DNA from 2 places in the Dermacoccus sp. PAMC28757 genome. Region 2 is predicted to be linked to the other one. Evidence: riboswitches for the same ligand, from Rfam matches in the RefSeq annotation. Region 2 holds a riboswitch; the other holds the start of a gene.

Region 1 (8,784 bases), 910 kb from region 2:
TCTGAGCGCCCGAGAAGAGGATGCGTGCCAATTCGATCCGGCGGCGCTGACCACCGGACAGCGTGCGCAGGGGCTGCTCGAGGATGCGCTGTTCGAGCCCGAGGCTCGAGGCGATCGACGACGCCTCCGACTCGGCGGCGTACCCGCCCTGGGCGTCGAACTCGGCATCGAGACGGCTGTAGCGACGCATCGCCCGTTCGCGGACGTCGTCGTTCTCACTGGCCATGGATGCTTCGGCCTTGCGCAGGTCGGCGACGATGGCGTCGAGGCCGCGCGCCGACAGGATACGGTCGCGCGCGAGGACATCGAGGTCACCGGTGCGGGGATCCTGCGGCAGGTATCCCACTGCCCCGGAGCTGACCACCTTGCCGGCAGCGGGCAGACCCTCACCGGCGAGCACCTTCGTCAGGGTGGTCTTACCGGCACCGTTGCGCCCGACGAGTCCGACACGGTCACCGGCGGCCACCCGGAACGTGGCGCTCTCGAGCAGGATGCGCGAGCCGGCGCGCAGTTCGATGCCTTCGGCGGTGATCACAGGGCAGGGCTCCTCGAAAGAACGGTGAAGGGGTGTACGGCTCCGACACGCCGGACGGGAGCGCTCGGCTCGCGTGACATACGGCGAGGCGCGTGAAGCCCCAGTAGTCTACGAGAGATGAATCGGGGTGGACGACGCCGTCCGCCTTCACAACGGAGGTTCTCTTGACGTTCAACGACAACGCGCAGCTGGACACGTCGCAGGTCGAATCCGGTGGTTCCGGAGGCTTCGGCGGTGGCCGCGGCGGGATGGGCGGAGGTACGGCCGTCGGCGGTATCGGCGGTCTCATCCTCATGCTCATCTTTGCGTTCTTCGGCATCGACATCACCGGCAGCGGTGGCGGGAGCAGCTACCCCGGCGGCGCGAGCGGCCTCAACCAGTACAGCCAGGACACGCAGGACGTCTCCGGCTCGAACGACCGGGTCTCCCAGCAGATCCAGGCCTGCAAGACGGGTGCTGACGCCAACGAGGACGACACCTGCCGCGTGATCGGAACGGTCAATGCCGTTCAGGCCTACTGGGACCAGGCGCTCCCGGACTTCACCGGCGGTCGCACCGAGTACGAGTACGCGCCCACCAAGCTCTACAGCGGCCAGACGTCCTCCGGTTGCGGCACCGCGAGCTCGCAGATGGGGCCGTTCTACTGCCCGAACGACCGGAAGGTCTACATCGACACGAGCTTCTTCCAGGAGCTGTCGAGCACCTACGGCGCCGACGGCGGCAACCTCGCTCAGATGTACGTCGTCGCGCACGAGTACGGCCACCACATCCAGGACCTTCTCGGCGCCCTGGGTCGCGCCCAGCAGGACCCGAAGGGGCCCGAGTCCGGATCGGTCCGCCTCGAGCTGCAGGCCGACTGCTACGCCGGCATCTGGGTCAACCACGCCACCGAGGCCAAGGACAAGAACGGCAACACCCTCCTCAAGCCCGTGACCGAGTCCGACATCAAGTCGGCGCTGTCCGCCGCATCCGCGGTCGGTGACGACCGCATCCAGCAGAAGGCCCAGGGCCGGGTGACGCCGGAGTCGTGGACGCACGGTTCGTCGCAGCAGCGTCAGAAGTGGTTCCTCACCGGTTTCCAGAGCGGTGAACTCAACTCCTGCGACACGTTCAACGCACAGGATCTGGGCTGAAAAACGCCGGAAAACCGCGAAGATGGGGTTTTCCTGACCAGTTGATGAACGCTCGATTTGTGTCGCTCGTGATCAGTCTGTAATCTTGCAGGGTCGCACCGAAACGGTGCGGCCCTGCTTCGTCGCTGAGTCCCGTCACGAAGGTCAGGTAAAACTTCGCATCACGCGGAGCGACGGGAACGGTGCACCCAGCATCCGGACCACCTCGGTGGTTCTTGGGGTAAAGCTCACTTCGGTGGGCCGAGAATCTAGGATCTCGAACCCGACAGGTCATGCCTCGTAAGCGCTCCTGGAAATGACTCGACATGAAGAACATGTCCCGCCGCTCCTTCATGGCCAACACCTCCAAGGTTGCCGTCGGCACCGCTCTGGCCTCCACCGCCCTCGGCGCCGTTTCGGTCGCCAGCGCCTCGAACGCCAGCGCCGTGACCTCCGCGTCCGCGCGCCGCGCCGTGGCCAAGGCTTCGAGCCGTCGTGGTGCGCCCTACGTGTACGGCGCTTCCGGCCCGTGGCGCTTCGACTGCTCGGGTCTGACGAGCTGGTCCTACCGCCAGGTCGGCCGCTACCTGCCGCGTACGGCCAACCAGCAGTACCGCTCCTCCTACCGCGTTTCCCGCGCGTACGCCCGTCCGGGCGACCTGGCGTTCCTCACCTCTGGTGGTTACGCCTACCACACGGGTATCTACGCCGGTAACGGCATGGTGTGGCACGCTATGCGTCCGGGTACGCGCGTGTCGCTCTCGCGCGCCGGTGCCAGCTACCGCTTCGGTCGCGTCTGATCCGCGAGCCTCTGCGACGTTTCGAAACGGCCCCTCGTCCTCCGGGACGAGGGGCCGTTTCGCGTCTCTCCACTGTGGGCAATCGACCGGCTTCCACACGGGTTGCGTTTTCTCGCGGACGTCACGCGAGATAACGACACGACGAAGGCCCTCACCACAGTGGTGAGTGCCTTCGTCGTCAGGGTCGACGCGACTCAGGAGGACCGGAGCCGCTTTCGCCCACCTCTTGTCAGACGTTGAAGCCGAGCGCGCGAAGTTGCTCGCGGCCGTCGTCGGTGATCTTGTCCGGGCCCCACGGCGGCATCCACACCCAGTTGAGCGTGTGGCCCGTGACGACATCAACCAGGGACGTGGCGACCTGCTCCTCGATGACGTCCGTGAGCGGGCAGGCCGCAGACGTCAGCGTCATGTCGATGACGGCGTGCTTGCTCTCGTCGACGGTGATGCCGTAGACGAGGCCGAGGTCGACGACGTTGATGCCGAGCTCTGGGTCGACGACGTCACGCAGGGCCTCCTTGACCTCCTCGACCTCGACGCCGGAGTCGCTGACTCCCTGCGCCTGGGCGCGCTCGGGCGCCTCGGCCTCGTTGGCGGTCACGTCGGCGGTGATCTCGTTGTCGGTCATGCCTTGGTCTCCTCCGTGGTGGATGCGGCGCCCCCGGTCAGGTCGAGACCGAGTTTGCCGAGCGAGTCCTGCAGTGCGGACCACGACAGCAGGGCGCACTTGACGCGCGCGGGGTACTTCGAGACTCCGGCGAGGGCGATGGCGTCGCCGATGACTTCCTCGTCACCGGCAGACTGGCCCTTGCTCGTGAGCATCGTGCGGGTGGCACCGAAGACCTCCTGGGCTTCACGCAGCGTGAGCCCGATGAGGTTCTCGGCAAGCATTGACGCCGACGCCACGGAGATCGAGCAACCGATCGAGTCGTAGCTGACGTCCTTGATGACGGCGTCGTCGCCCTCGCCTTCGACGTCGACACGCAGGGTGATCTCGTCACCGCAGGAGGTGTTGACGTGGTGGCTCTCGGCGCCGAACGGCTCGCGCAGGCCCGCGTGCTGCGGGCGCTTGGAGTGCTCGAGAATGAGCTCCTGGTACAGATCCATCTCAGACCTCCAGACCGAAGATGTTCGGCACCCGGTCGAGCGCCGTGAGGAACGCCTCGACGTCGTCGGCCGTGGAGTAGACGTTGAAACTGACACGGCTGCTCGCCACGGCGCGAAGACGTCGGTGCAACGGCCACGCGCAGTGGTGACCGGTACGAATGGCAACACCGGCGTCGTCGAGAATCTGCCCGACGTCGTGCGGGTGCACCCCGTCGACGACGAACGCGACCGCACCGAGTCGGGCACCTGCGTCCTGGGGGCCGAGCACGCTGACCCAGGGACGCTCGGCGAGGCCGTCGAGCGTGAGTTGGATCAGATCCTGCTCGTGACGCAGCACGTTGTCCATGCCGAGCGCCTCGAGGTAGTCGCACGCGGCGGCGAGACCGACGGCCTGGGCGGCGTTCGGCGTGCCCGCCTCGAAGCGCTGGGGCGGGGGCGCGAACGTCGTGCCTTCGAGCTTCACGATCTCGATCATCGATCCGCCGGTGAGGAAGGGAGGCATCGCCTCGAGGAGTTCGTGTTTGCCCCACAACACACCGATGCCGGTGGGACCGAGCATCTTGTGGCCGGAGAAGGCGAGGAAGTCGACATCGAGCTGTGCCACGTCGACGGGCATGTGCGGCACCGACTGGCACGCGTCGAGAACGACGAGTGCCCCGGCCTCGCGAGCGATTCTTGCGAGGTCATTGACGGGGTTGATCGTGCCCAGCACGTTGGAGACGTGGGTGAAGGCGACGACCTTGGCCCGCTTGGTGATGACCTCACGCGCCGAATCGAGGTCGACGAAACCGTCGTCGGTGATCTCGATCCAACGGAACGTGGCGCCGGTACGACGTGCGAGTTCCTGCCACGGCACGAGGTTCGCGTGGTGCTCCATCGCCGTGACGACGATCTCGTCACCGGGGCCCAGCGCGAACTTCGAGGCGATCGCCTCGTCGACGCCGTCCATCGCGCCGGGCGCGCCGGCGTTGCTGAAGGCGTACGCGACGAGGTTGAGAGCCTCGGTGGCGTTCTTGGTGAACACGATGTCGTCGGCTCGCCCACCGATGAAACGGGCGATGGTTTCGCGCGCGCCTTCGTAGGCGTCGGTGGCTTCCTCGGAGAGCTGGTGGGCTCCTCGGTGCACCGCAGCGTTCACGGTGCGGTAGAAGTCGCCCTCGGCGGTGATGACCGACTCGGGGCTCTGCGACGTCGCACCGGAGTCGAGGTAGACCAGCGGCTTGTCGTCGCGGACGCGGCGCGCGAGTAGCGGGAAGTCCTCGCGCACGCGCGCCGCGTCGAACGATGCGTGAGCCATGATCAGGCCTTCGCCTCCGCAGCGGCGTTGACGTAGCGGTCGTAGCCCTCGGCCTCGAGGCGGTCGGCCAGCTCGGGGCCACCCTCCTCGGCCACCTTGCCGTTGACGAACACGTGGACGTGGTCGGGCTTGATGTAGCGCAGGATGCGCGTGTAGTGCGTGATGAGCAGGACGCCGCAGTTCGTCTCGTCCTTGGCGCGGTTGACGCCCTCGGAGACGATGCGCAGCGCGTCGACGTCGAGGCCGGAGTCGGTCTCGTCGAGGATCGCCATCTTCGGCTTGAGAAGCTCCATCTGCAGGATCTCGTGGCGCTTCTTCTCGCCGCCGGAGAAGCCCTCGTTGACGTTGCGCTCGGCGAAGGCCGGGTCCATCTTGAGGTTGCCCATGGCGCCCTTGACGTCCTTGACCCACGTACGCACCTTCGGTGCTTCGCCGTCGATGGCCGTCTTGGCCGTGCGCAGGAAGTTCGAGACGGTGACGCCCGGAACCTCGACGGGGTACTGCATGGCGAGGAAGAGGCCCGCACGGGCGCGCTCGTCGACCTCCATCGCGAGGACGTCCTCACCGTCCAGCGTGACGGTGCCCGACGTGACCGTGTACTTGGGGTGGCCGGCGATGGAGTAGGCCAGCGTCGACTTGCCGGAGCCGTTGGGGCCCATGATGGCGTGCGTCTCGCCCGAGTTGATCGTCAGGTTGACGCCCTTGAGGATCTCCTTCGTGCCGTTCTCCGTCTCGACGGTCACGTGAAGATCGCGGATTTCCAGCGTTGACATGCTTGTTCGTCCTTCTGTCAGGAAAGTTTCGGGGGTGCTCAGGCGGGGATGCCGACGAGGATGTCGTCGCCCTCGAGCTTGGTCGGATAGACGTTGACCGGCTGCGTGGCCGGCAGGCTCATCGGCTCGCCGGTGGCGTAGGCGAACTTCGAGCCGTGCAGCCAGCACTCGATGCCGTCGTCCTCCACCTCGCCCTCGGAGAGGGAGACTGCGGCGTGCGAGCACGTGTCGTCGAGCGCGTGAACGTCACCGGCGGAGTCGCGCGCGATGCAGATCTGCAGGTCGTCGATGTCGACCTTGACCGCACCCGGCGTACCGATGTCGCTCAGCTGCGCCAGCTTGACCCACTCGATGTTCGCGTCGCTCATGCCTCGGCTCCTGCGCTCTCCACGAGCTCGGCCGTGGCGGCGAGCTCCTCGTCGATGGCCTCCATGAGGGGCTCGACGACCTCGGCGACACCGATCTTGTTCACGATGTCGGCGAAGAAGCCGCGCACGACGAGACGACGTGCCTCGTCCTCGGGGATGCCACGAGCCTGCAGGTAGAACAGCTGCTCGTCGTCGAAGCGGCCGGTCGAGGAGGCGTGACCCGCACCCTCGATCTCGCCGGTCTCGATCTCGAGGTTCGGCACGGAGTCGGCACGGGCGCCGTCGGTGAGCACGAGGTTGCGGTTGAGCTCGTAGGTCTCGATGCCCTCGGCCTCGGCGCGGATGAGCACGTCGCCCACCCAGACGGTGCGGGCCGTCTCACCCTGCAGGGCACCCTTGTAGGCGACGAGGGATGTGCAGTTCGGCGCGTTGTGGTCGATGAACGAGCGGTGCTCGAGGTGCTGACCGGAGTCGGCGAAGTACACGCCGAGGAGCGTCGCCTCTCCCCCGGGCCCGGCGTAGCGGACGTTCGAGTTCATGCGCACGATGTCGCCGCCGAGCGTCACCGCGATGTGGCGGTAGCGCGCGTCACGGCCGACGAGTGCGTCGTGCTCGGCGAGGTGGAGAGCGTCGTCCTCCCAGCGCTGCACGGTGACGACCGTGAGGTCGGCGCCGTCGCCGGTGACGATCTCGACGTTGGCCGTGACCTGGGCCGAGCCGGTGTGCTCGAGGATGACGAGCGCCTTGCTGTGCTGCTTGGCCTCGATGACGAGGTGAGCGTTGGCCCGCTTGTCGCCACCCTTGCCGTCGACCGCGATGCGCACCGGTGTGGCGAGCTCGGCCTCGGCCGGGATGACGACGTGGTCGGCGTTCGGCGTCAGGGACGACGCGAGAACCGAACCGCGGTCGCTCGGCACGAGTACGGTGCCGCGCGGAGCCTCACCCTCGGCGAGCGTGCCGGACTCGAAGCCCTCGCCCGTCACGGTGACCGTGACGGCCTCGGGGTCGGTCTGCTTCTCGGCGAACAGCGGCGAGAGGCGGTCGACGGGCGTGAAACGCCACTCCTCCTCGCGGCCGCTCGGGACACCGAAGGCACCCAGGTCGAAGGACTTGCGGCGCTCGGCGCGCGACTGGTCCGGGATCGTGGCCCCGTGGCTGTGGTCACCCGCGAGAGTGGCCTTGTCTGCCTTGCCCATTTCTGGCGTGACGGCGGTCATCAGCCGACGGCTCCTTCCATCTGGAGTTCGATGAGGCGGTTGAGTTCGAGTGCGTACTCCATCGGCAGCTCACGCGCGATGGGCTCGACGAAGCCACGCACGATCATCGCCATGGCCTCCTCTTCGCTCAGGCCGCGGCTGCGCAGGTAGAACAGTTGGTCCTCGGAGACCTTGGAGACGGTGGCCTCGTGACCCATCTGCACGTCGTCCTCGCGGACGTCGACGTAGGGGTAGGTGTCCGAACGCGAGATCTGGTCGACGAGCAGGGCGTCACAGACGACGGAGCTCTTCGAGTGCTCGGCGCCCTCGAGCACCTGCACGAGACCGCGGTAGGAGGTACGGCCGCCGCCACGGGCCACGGACTTCGACACGATGGTCGAGCTCGTGTTCGGCGCGGCGTGGACCATCTTCGCGCCGGCGTCCTGGTGCTGGCCCTCGCCCGCGAACGCGATCGACAGCGTCTCGCCCTTGGCGTGCTCGCCCATGAGGAAGACGGCCGGGTACTTCATCGTCACCTTGGAGCCGATGTTGCCGTCGATCCACTCCATCGTGGCGCCCTCTTCGCAGGTGGCGCGCTTCGTCACGAGGTTGTAGACGTTGTTCGACCAGTTCTGGATCGTCGTGTAGCGAACGCGGGCGTTCTTCTTGACGACGATCTCGACGACGGCCGAGTGCAGGGAGTCGGTCTTGTAGATGGGGGCGGTGCAGCCCTCGACGTAGTGAACGTAGCTGCCCTCGTCGGCGATGATCAGCGTGCGCTCGAATTGGCCCATGTTCTCCGTGTTGATACGGAAGTAGGCCTGCAGCGGGATGTCGACGTGGACGCCCGGCGGCACGTAGATGAAGGAGCCACCCGACCACACGGCCGTGTTGAGCGCGGCGAACTTGTTGTCACCGGCGGGGATGACGGAGCCGAAGTACTCCTTGAACAGGTCCTCGTGCTCACGCAGACCGGAGTCGGTGTCGACGAAGATGACACCCTTCTCCTCCAGGTCCTCGCGGATCTGGTGGTAGACGACCTCCGACTCGTACTGCGCGGCGACACCAGCGATGAGGCGCTGCTTCTCGGCCTCCGGGATGCCGAGCTTGTCGTAGGTGGCCTTGATGTCCTCGGGAAGCTCGTCCCACGTGGTGGCCTGCTTCTCCGTGGACTTCACGAAGTACTTGATGTTCTGGAAGTCGATGCCCGTGAGGTCGCTGCCCCAGTTCGGCATGGGCTTCTTCTCGAAGAGGTTGAGCGACTTCAGGCGAAGCTTCTTCATCCACTCCGGCTCGCTCTTGCGGTCCGAGATGTCGGTGACGACATCCGGCGACAGGCCGCGCTTGGCGGATGCGCCGGCGGTGTCGGAGTCCGCCCATCCGTACTCGTAGCGGCCGAGGTCGGCGAGACCTGGGTTGAGCTCCTCGATCGTGCTCATCGCTGCTCCTCCTCATGTGGGGCGGCATTGTTTCGGTCGGTGGTGATGGTGGGGATGAATGTGGTGCACACGTGGTCGCCGTGCGCGAGCGACGCGAGCCGCTGGACGTGGACGCCGAGAACCTCGGAGAACACCTCGGCTTCCGCTTCGCAGAACTGGG
Region 2 (8,784 bases):
CCGACCTTCTGGGCCAGTGCGGCCAGTGCGCTGCCCTTCGTCACGTCGAGCACCGACAGTTCTACGACCGACTTGCCGCGCATGGCCCGCACGCCGGGCACGTCCTCGGGCACGGCCAGCGCAGCGGCGGTGGCGCGAGCAGCTTCGGCGTCGTCCATGCCGCGCGTGTGCAGCACGACGCCGGCGGGCTTGTGCTCGACGCGCGCGTCGCCGAACCGCTCGACGACGGCCTCCAACGCGTGGGTGGCACCCTCGAGGGCCGCTTGCTCGGCCTCGCCCAGGCCGGAGGACGGCGTCGACGAGCCGTCGGTGAGCGGCTCGCTCGACTCGCCACCGTGGCTTCCGACGAGCACGATCCCGTCAGACGCCGCGAGCCCCGTCAGCTCGCCCAGCGTTGCGAGGTCGCGCCCCGAGACGACGGCCACGTCAACCTCGGGCAGCTCCGCCAGCGCGCGTAATGCTTCGACGGTGCCCGGCTGCGGGCGCGAACTCATCGGGTCGAGGACGAGGGGGGCGAGCACGCCGTCGAAGTCCGAGGCCACGAGCACTCGAGGCTCTCGCGCGAAGTGCTCGATCGCCGCGCGCAGGTCGGCGGGCAGCCCGGCGTCGGACCGCTGATCCTTGATCGGGGGCGTCGACTCGCTCACGAGTTGTCGCTCTCGTCCTCGGGCCGCGCTGGTGCGGCCTCGAGAGCCGCGAGGTAGTGCTTGGCCCACTCCTGCACCGTGGCGGTGGACACGGTCGAACGCAACGCGTCCATGCGGCGCTCGCGGTCCTCCTCCGTCGCCGTGATGGCCCGCATGATGACCTGCTTGAGGCCGGCCAGATCGTGCGGGTTGCACGTGTAGGCCTCGCTCAGTTCGGTTGCCGCGCCGGTGAACTCCGAGAGCACGAGTGCGCCGTCGGCGGGGCAGCACGTGACGTACTCCTTCGCGACGAGGTTCATGCCGTCGCGCAGCGGCGTGACGAGCATGACGTCGGCAGCGGCGAACATCGCGGCCATCTCGGCGCGGTCGAACGACTGGTGCATGTAGGTGAGCGCCGTGGCGCCGATGCTCGAGAAGTCACCGTTGATGCGCCCGACGGTGAGTTCGACCTGATCGCGCAGATCCATGTAGGCCTTGACCCGCTCACGGCTCGGCGTCGCGACCTGGATGAGCTTGTGACGCTTCGGGTCGAGCTGACCGTCGGCGAGCAGCTCGCCGAAGGCCTTGAGGCGATGACGGATGCCCTTCGTGTAGTCGAGGCGGTCGACGCCGAGCAGGATCTTGTCCGGGTTGCCGAGCTGTTCGCGGATCTCGCGGGCGCGTGCCTGCACCTCGTCGCTCTCGAGCACCTCGCGCAGGCCCGCGGTGTCGATCGAGATCGGCACCGCCGTGGCGCGCACCGCACGGTCACCGAGGTCGACGACGCCACCGGTGACCTCGAGCTCGAGGTACTGACGCACGGCGCGCAGGAAGTTGCCCGCGTCCTCGGTGCGCTGGAACCCGAGGAAGTCGGCACCGAGCAGGCCCTCGAGGATCTCCTCGCGCCCCGGCAGCTGCGCGAACAGTTCGACGGCGGGGAAGGGGATGTGGTTGAACCACCCGATGCGCAGGTCGGGGCGCAGCTCACGCAGCATCTGCGGCACGAGCTGGAGCTGGTAGTCGTGCACCCACACGGTGGCGCCTTCGGCGGCCACGTCGGCGCACGCCTGGGCGAAGCGCTTGTTCACCGTGCGGTAGGCCGAACGCCAGCTCCGCTTGAACGTCGGCGTGACGATGACGTCGTGGTAGACGGGCCACAGCGTGTCGTTGCTGTGCCCTTCGTAGTACTCGGCGACCTCCTGCTCCGACAGCGGCACGGGGTGCAGGTGCATGCCGGCGTCGTCGAAGGGCTCCGGAGCCTCGCCTGGGTCACCCGCCCAGCCGACCCAGGCGCCTTCACGCCCGCGCATCACGGCGTCCATGGCGGTGACGAGACCGCCCGGCGAACGGCGCCACTCCTCGTTTCCGTCCTCGCCGGTGACGCGGTCGACGGGTAGGCGGTTGGCGGCGACGACGAAGTCGTACGTGTGGCTCATCGGATTGCTGGCTCCCCGTGTTCGCTGGTGCTCGCCCGGCGACGAACTCCCGCTCGATCACCGGTGATTCGAGGTTATCGCGCCTCGGTGACGAACGGGTTGCCACCGCGTGACACGGGCACGCCGATACAGCGGAAGTTCAAGGAGGCGCCCTACGGTGGGGTCATGACGCCTCTCGACAACGCTGGTGACCCCCGACGCGGCGGGCACCGTCTGCCTCGTCCGCGCCGCGCCGAAGCCGACGAGTCGACCCAGCGCACCACGTGGGGAGCAGCAGCGGATGGCGACGCCACGCGGGCGGCGCCGCCGCGCGATCGTGACGACGAGGCCACCCGCGTCAGTTCACGCCGCCCGGAGGGGAACGACCGGATGGTGGGGCGCTTCGAGCTCGCGGAGAAGATCGGTGAGGGCGGCATGGGCGTCGTGTACCGAGCGATCGACACCGCCGACCCGCGTCGTCGTGAGGTCGCCGTCAAGGTTCTTCGCCCGCACATCGCCTACGACCCCGATGCGCGCACGCGTCTCGCGCGCGAGGTCGACACGCTCGAGCGCGTCCACCACCCCAACGTCGCTGCCGTCATCACCGCCGATCCGCACGGCGAGCGTCCCTACATCGCCACCGAGTACGTACCCGGTGACCCCCTCGACAAGGTGGTCGACGAGCGCGGTCCCCTGGGCGCGGAGGAGATGGCCGACCTCGGGCGCAGCCTCGCCGACGCCATTCGCGCCATCCACGCCGCAGGTGTCGTCCACCGCGACCTCAAGCCGAGCAACGTGCTCATGGTGGGTCGACGCCCCGTGCTCATCGACTTCGGCATCGCGCACATCGCCGACGATGCGCGCCTCACCTCGACCGGCCTCGTCATGGGTACCCCCGGCTACCTCTCGCCGGAGCTCGTCGAGGGCGCCCCGGTCTCCACGTCCACGGACTGGTGGGGGTGGGCGGCAACGCTCGCCTTCGCCGCCCAGGGGGAGCCGCCCTTCGGGCGCGGGCCGATGCCGGCCGTCCTCGACCGCGTGACGCGGGGGCAGGCCAACCTCACCGGCGTCGACGCGCGTCTTAGGCCGCTGCTCGCGGCCGCACTCAGCCCCGTGCCGGGGGAGCGACCCTCGGCCGGCCAGGTCGTCGACCAGATGGAGCGCTACGCCCGCGGCGAACCGACGACCGTGGTTCCTGTGCGCGAGCCCGCAGCCCCGGCGCCCGCCGCCCCAGGCCCGGCCGCCACCTCCGTCATGCCGGTCGTCGACGCTACCCGTGTCGCTCCCGTGAGCGAGCGCCCCGTCGCATCGCGACCGCAGCAGTTGGCGTACGACGGCCCGACGCAGCGTTCGGGCGGGGCGCCCCAGGCGGCGCCTGCCTACGGCCAGTTCGGTCAGTCGCGTGGCGCGAACGGGCAGCCGCAACCGGCGCCGGCCGTGCCGCCGCAGCAGGGCCCGTACGGCGGCGCGCCGCAGAACGGTGCGCGCCCCTACCGCCCGGGTTCGGCGGTCAAGGCGCAGAGCCGCCCCGGCGAGCACGATCCGCGGATCAACCTGCCACACCGCTCGGGCACGCTGCAGGCGATGTTCTTGCTCTGGGTCGGCCTCACGGCGCTCGTGCCCGTCGTCGGACTCGTACTGCTCATCGTGTGGAACGTCGCGGCGCGTTTCAGCGACTCGACGATCACGCAGACCGTCCTTCGCCGCTACGAGGCCGGGCGACGAAAGAGCGACGGCGCCGTCGCCGTGGCCAGTTCGCCCTGGCATCTGCTGCGCGCTCTCGTCTCGACGCTCGCGGCCCTCGTGCTCCCCGCACTCGTCTTCGCGTGCGTCGGTTCGCTCGTGGCCATCGGCTGGGCCATGGTGCGCGGTGACGGCGTCGCACGGGCGTGGTGGGCACTGCCCATCGTCGCGGGGGCCGTGGCGGGTCAGTGGACGATGTGGCGCGGCGCCGGGTCCGTCGGCTATCGCCGGGGTTCACGTTCGGTCGTGCGGGCGCTCGTCCCGGAGTCGGCCGGCAGGATCGTGGCGCCCGCGCTCGCCGGTCTCGGCCTGTTCATGCTCGTCGGCTCGTTCATGCAAGGCGGCGACATCTCCTGGGTTCCGCTCACCGGCGGCATCACCGATCCGCTCGCGGAGTACCTGCCGGCGTCCGGCCTCGGCAACTGATCCGTTGACGCTTCGGGCCCCGTTCCACAGCCCACCCACAGCGCGGGCCCACGGTCGGTCGAGGCCCACGAACTATTCTTCGAGGCATGGCGCAGTACGGACGGGATCAGTCGAGCACGGGGCCCAACCCCTCGAGGGACTCGTCCAGCACGCCGACCCCGGGGTTGCCGCCACGGATGCGCTTCCTGCGCAGCGAGCCGGTCACCGAGCCGCTGCCCATCGCCGACGCGCTCAAGCGCACGCCCTATCGCGACCCGAACGTCATGGGCGGGCCGGACGACGACACCGAGCAGCAGAAGGCGCTCGACATCGCCGCCCGTGTGGGCGAGTTGCTCCTCCGCTGTGGCGCGAGTACGCGTGACGTCGAGGCGAGTGTCCTCGCCGTCGCGGCATCCGCGGGTCTGCGCCGCCTCGAGGTCGACATCACGAACCAGTCCTTGTTGTTGCAGAGCCCGTCGACGAACGGCCGTCAGCCCCTCACGATGTTGCGTGTCGTGCGCTCCTCGACGCGCGATTTCTCTCGGCTCATGGCCGTGCACCAGTTCGTCGAGTCGCTCGTGTCCGGTGGCCTGGATCTCGACGAGGCGACGAAGGAACTGAAGCGCATCCAGAGGATGCCGCGCCTCTACCCGCGGTGGCTCGTCTCGGTAGCCTTCGGTGGTCTCGCGGCATCCGTCGCGACGATCCTCGGCGGCGGGTGGATGGCCGTCGTCGTCGCCTTGGTCTCGGCCGTGCTCGTCGACCGCGTGGGCCGCCGCCTGAGCAACGCCGGCGTTCCCGCGTTCTACGGCGCCGCCGCCGGCGGTCTCATCTCGACGGCGCTCGCGTGGTTCGCGTACATGTCGCACCAAAGCCGCGTCGTGGGGGAGTTCGTCGCCCACAACCTGCCCGGCACGATGTCGACGGCCGACTTCGCCTATGCCATCTCGGGCGGCATCGTCGCGCTCCTGCCCGGTCGTCAGATGGCCTCCGCGGTCGAGGACGCCGTCACCGGCTACCCCGTCACGGCGTCGGGTCGTGTTCTCACTGTCATCCTCGACTGCGCGGGAATCACCGTCGGCGTCGGTGCCGGTCTGGCGCTGACGCTGAACCTCGACCGGGCGCTCGACCTCAGCCTCCAATCGCCCGGCTCCCTGCGCTTCGACATGCCGCCCACGGTCCTGCTCCTGCAGGTGGCGTGCGGTGCCATCGGTGCGGCGTGTGCCGCCGTCACGATGCGCTCCCGCGTGCGGATGCTCCTGCCGACAGCTGCGGCGGGAGCCCTCGGCGTCGTCGGGGTTGCGCTGCTGACGCGTTATGTCGGGATCGGGGCGACGACGGCCACGGCGGTCGCTGCCGTCAGCGTCGGGTTCTCCGCGCGGCTCGTGGCGCTGCGCCTCGGTGCGCCCGCCCTCGTCATCGTCATGCCGGCGGTCTCGCCGCTGCTGCCGGGCCTGCGGATCTTCCGGGGCATGTACGAGTCGGTCTCCGGGTCGGTCATCGGCGCCACCAAGGTGGCCCAGTCCGGCGTGGGTGTGACGACGATGCTCGGCGCCGTCGGAGTGGCCCTCGCGATCAGCACCGGACTGGTGCTCGGCGACGTGCTCTCGGCCCCGCTCGACAAGCCGCTGGTACGCCGTCGACGAGCCCGCCGGCGCTGACATCACGCCGATTTTGTGTGATATGCATCACAGATCAGGCCCGAAAGGCCTGATCTGTCAAGAAGTTACCGCGACCTGATTGTTACGTAGGTCTCTCGTCCCGTAACGTTCCCTTCGCTGTGCACGATGTATTTCTCGTGTCGTCACGGCGACATGAGAACTCAACACCATTTATTCAGTGGGCGGTGCACACGCCAAACCTCGTCTGGCACCGCCGTTTCACCCGCAGATCGCGGGCTGAAGACGAGGGTGGGGGACCCACTTCCGACGCTCGCCGCACGGTGAGCGTCTCGGGGTGAAGCCGGTCCTCGCCGGCCGGGCACCTGACTGCCCGAACCCGACAGCTCACCTCACAGGCGTACGTCAGGAAAGGACACTCTCCATGGGTTACACCCCCAAGCACGTCGCTGCTTCCGAAAGCACCACCGGCCGCAAGGTCGCCGGCGTGGCTCTCGCCGGTGCCGCCACCGTCGGTGCCGGTCTCACCCAGGCCTCCTCGGCCTCCGCCGCCTCGGTCTGGGACCGCGTCGCTCACTGTGAGTCGACGGGCAACTGGCACATCAACACAGGTAACGGCTTCTACGGCGGCCTCCAGTTCACGCAGCAGACGTGGCGTGGCTTCGGCGGCGGTCAGTACGCCTCGTCCGCTCACCTCGCCACCCGCGAGCAGCAGATCGCGATCGCTCAGAAGGTTCTGCGCGTGCAGGGCCCGGGCGCATGGCCGGTCTGCTCGGTTCGCGCCGGTCTGACCCGCGCGACCGGTGGCGCATCGGCCGCTCCGGCCGTGACGCAGACGTCGCGCTCCACCGCCCGCTCCGCGGTCGTGTACTCGCAGGGTGGCAAGCTCGCCGTCGACGGTGTTCTCGGCCCGCGCACGGCCCGTGAGCTCCAGGCCTGGGTCGGCACGTTCCGCGACGGTGTCGTCGGCGTCCAGACGAAGAAGGCCCTGCAGCGCAAGGTCGGCGTGTACGCCGACGGCATCGTCGGCCCGCGCACCGTTGCTGCGCTCCAGACGAAGGTCGGCATCTCGCGCGACGGCGCCAGCTACCTCAACGCCCGCACGGTTCGCGCTCTGCAGGCTTACCTGAACAACCACTGATCGGTTGATTCAGGGCTGACGGGCCCCGCCGCTTTCGAGCGGCGGGGCCTGTCGGCGTTTCCTGATGCAGATCTGTCGATCTGGCCGCGATGTTTCGTCACCGGGACCACCGAATTGCACTGGAGAGCGGGCCTGGTCGTGGCCTGGCGGGCAGGCCCCGTGCAGGTTCGGTAGGATCGCGTGGTCGCCCGGCACGGGCGGCGTGCTGGAGTGGCGCAATTGGTAGCGCACCTGTCTTGTAAACAGGTGGTTGTGGGTTCGAGTCCCATCTCCAGCTCTGTGAATTCCGCTCGCAGTGTGCCCATCGGTGTGCCCATGTCCGCGAGATCCTCTGGGTGACGCGTGCCTTCTGGTGAGCTGGGGGCGTCAAGGCACGGTTCAGACTCGTTTCCTACGATGTCGTCATGAACCTCAAGCCCGCAGCAGACGTCCAGACCGCACCCCTCGCAGCGCTCGGCCTCCTCGGGGGCTACGTCACCGCCCGCGAGACGCAGATCCGCCCGCTCGGCGGCGTGGTCCTCGCCCTCGCCGGTGCTTACGCCGGACGCACCTGGGTCGCCAAGGCCGGTGCCGCCAAGGCCGCCGCCCTCGGCGCCGTGTACCTCGGCGGTTTCGGTGCGTCGCACCCCCTCGCCAAGAAGGTTGGCGCCTGGCCTTCCGTCCTCGGTGTTGCGGCGGCCTCCGCCGCTGCGTCGTACGCCCTCGTCGACCGCAGCTGATACCCGTGCGCACGCGCCGCCCGCACCGTCTGTTGACGCGATGCGGGCGGCTCGTCGTGACCCTGCCCGATAGACTCGGGCGATCCGTTCTCCGGCACGAGGAGGTGCCCACGTGAGTGCCGAGCGCCCCTCGTCGGAGGCATCCGCCTGCCCCCGCGAGCGCATCGGGGCCTCGGACGACGAACTGCTCGGCGAGGACACCGCCGCACCGCCACGCTGGGTGCGCAACCTCGCGAAGCCCGTCGGCGGGCGTCCTGCGCTGCTGCTCGAGCTGTTCATCTTCTGGATGTTCTTCCAGTACTTCAGCTACGCGCAGGAGCACATCCGCGGAGGCCCGATCGAGTCCGTGCGCCACGCGCACGAACTGTTCGATCTGGAGAAGACGCTCCACATCGACGTCGAACTCTGGCTCAACGCCGGCCTCGCCGCAGTGCCGCCGCTCGCCATCGCCGCGGGCTACTACTACGGCATGGTGCTCGCCACCGTGCCCATCACCCTGGCGCTCGTCTGGTGGTTCAACCCCCAGGGCTTCCGACGGCTACGCAGACTTCTCATCGCGACGACGCTGCCCAGCCTGCTCGTCTTCTGGCTCCTGCCCGTGGCGCCGCCGCGCTTCGCGGTGCCCGGCGTCGTCGACATCAACGCCGTCTACAACATCCTCGGGGGCGCGCTCGCGCGCGACCCGTCACGCTCGGCCAACCTCTACGCGGCCATGCCCAGCCTGCACTGCGCGTGGTCGACCTGGGTGGCCTACGCGCTGTGGGAGACGTGGCGTCACACCCGTCCGACGTGGGCGCGCCTCGCGTGGCTGTTCCCCGCCATGACCTACTGGAACGTCATGGCCACGGGCAACCACTTCGTGCTCGACATCGTCGGCGGCGTCGCGCTGTTCCTCATCGCCCTCGTCATCGTCCGTGTGGTCAAGGGCGCCGAGGAGCGGATCTGGCGCGACGACGCCGACAGTCGGGTTGGTGTCGTTGCGCCAGCAGTCACAGCTGACGCCGGCGGCGTCGCTACTTCGGCGGCATCCGCAGAGCCCCGTCGAGGCGGATGACCTCGCCGTTGAGCAGTCCGTTATCGACGATGTGGGCCACGAGCGAGGCGTACTCGTCCGGG

The links. A riboswitch is a leader RNA that binds a small molecule or an ion and turns the genes downstream of it on or off. The one in region 2 is predicted to bind cyclic di-AMP.
Region 1: another riboswitch for cyclic di-AMP. It lies ahead of H7F30_RS10510 (C40 family peptidase); the one in region 2 lies ahead of H7F30_RS06310 (transglycosylase family protein).

The regions. Positions count from the first base shown of each region.
Region 1 is NZ_CP060292.1:2,201,221-2,210,004, reverse strand. It holds gene H7F30_RS10520 (ABC-F family ATP-binding cassette domain-containing protein) at 1-535, opposite strand, end outside; gene H7F30_RS10515 (neutral zinc metallopeptidase) at 700-1,668, shown strand; cyclic di-AMP (ydaO/yuaA leader) riboswitch at 1,782-1,969, shown strand; gene H7F30_RS10510 (C40 family peptidase) at 1,974-2,447, shown strand; gene H7F30_RS10505 (metal-sulfur cluster assembly factor) at 2,677-3,072, opposite strand; gene sufU (Fe-S cluster assembly sulfur transfer protein SufU) at 3,069-3,551, opposite strand; gene H7F30_RS10495 (cysteine desulfurase) at 3,553-4,848, opposite strand; gene sufC (Fe-S cluster assembly ATPase SufC) at 4,851-5,621, opposite strand; gene H7F30_RS10485 (non-heme iron oxygenase ferredoxin subunit) at 5,660-5,989, opposite strand; gene sufD (Fe-S cluster assembly protein SufD) at 5,986-7,206, opposite strand; gene sufB (Fe-S cluster assembly protein SufB) at 7,206-8,624, opposite strand; gene H7F30_RS10470 (metalloregulator ArsR/SmtB family transcription factor) at 8,621-8,784, opposite strand, start outside.
Region 2 is NZ_CP060292.1:1,293,302-1,302,085, forward strand. It holds gene otsB (trehalose-phosphatase) at 1-647, opposite strand, end outside; gene H7F30_RS06295 (trehalose-6-phosphate synthase) at 644-2,062, opposite strand; gene H7F30_RS06300 (serine/threonine-protein kinase) at 2,228-4,210, shown strand; gene H7F30_RS06305 (threonine/serine exporter ThrE family protein) at 4,297-5,850, shown strand; cyclic di-AMP (ydaO/yuaA leader) riboswitch at 6,053-6,224, shown strand; gene H7F30_RS06310 (transglycosylase family protein) at 6,233-6,949, shown strand; tRNA gene H7F30_RS06315 (tRNA-Thr) at 7,154-7,226, shown strand; gene H7F30_RS06320 (hypothetical protein) at 7,354-7,668, shown strand; gene H7F30_RS06325 (phosphatase PAP2 family protein) at 7,781-8,722, shown strand; gene H7F30_RS06330 (SDR family NAD(P)-dependent oxidoreductase) at 8,682-8,784, opposite strand, start outside.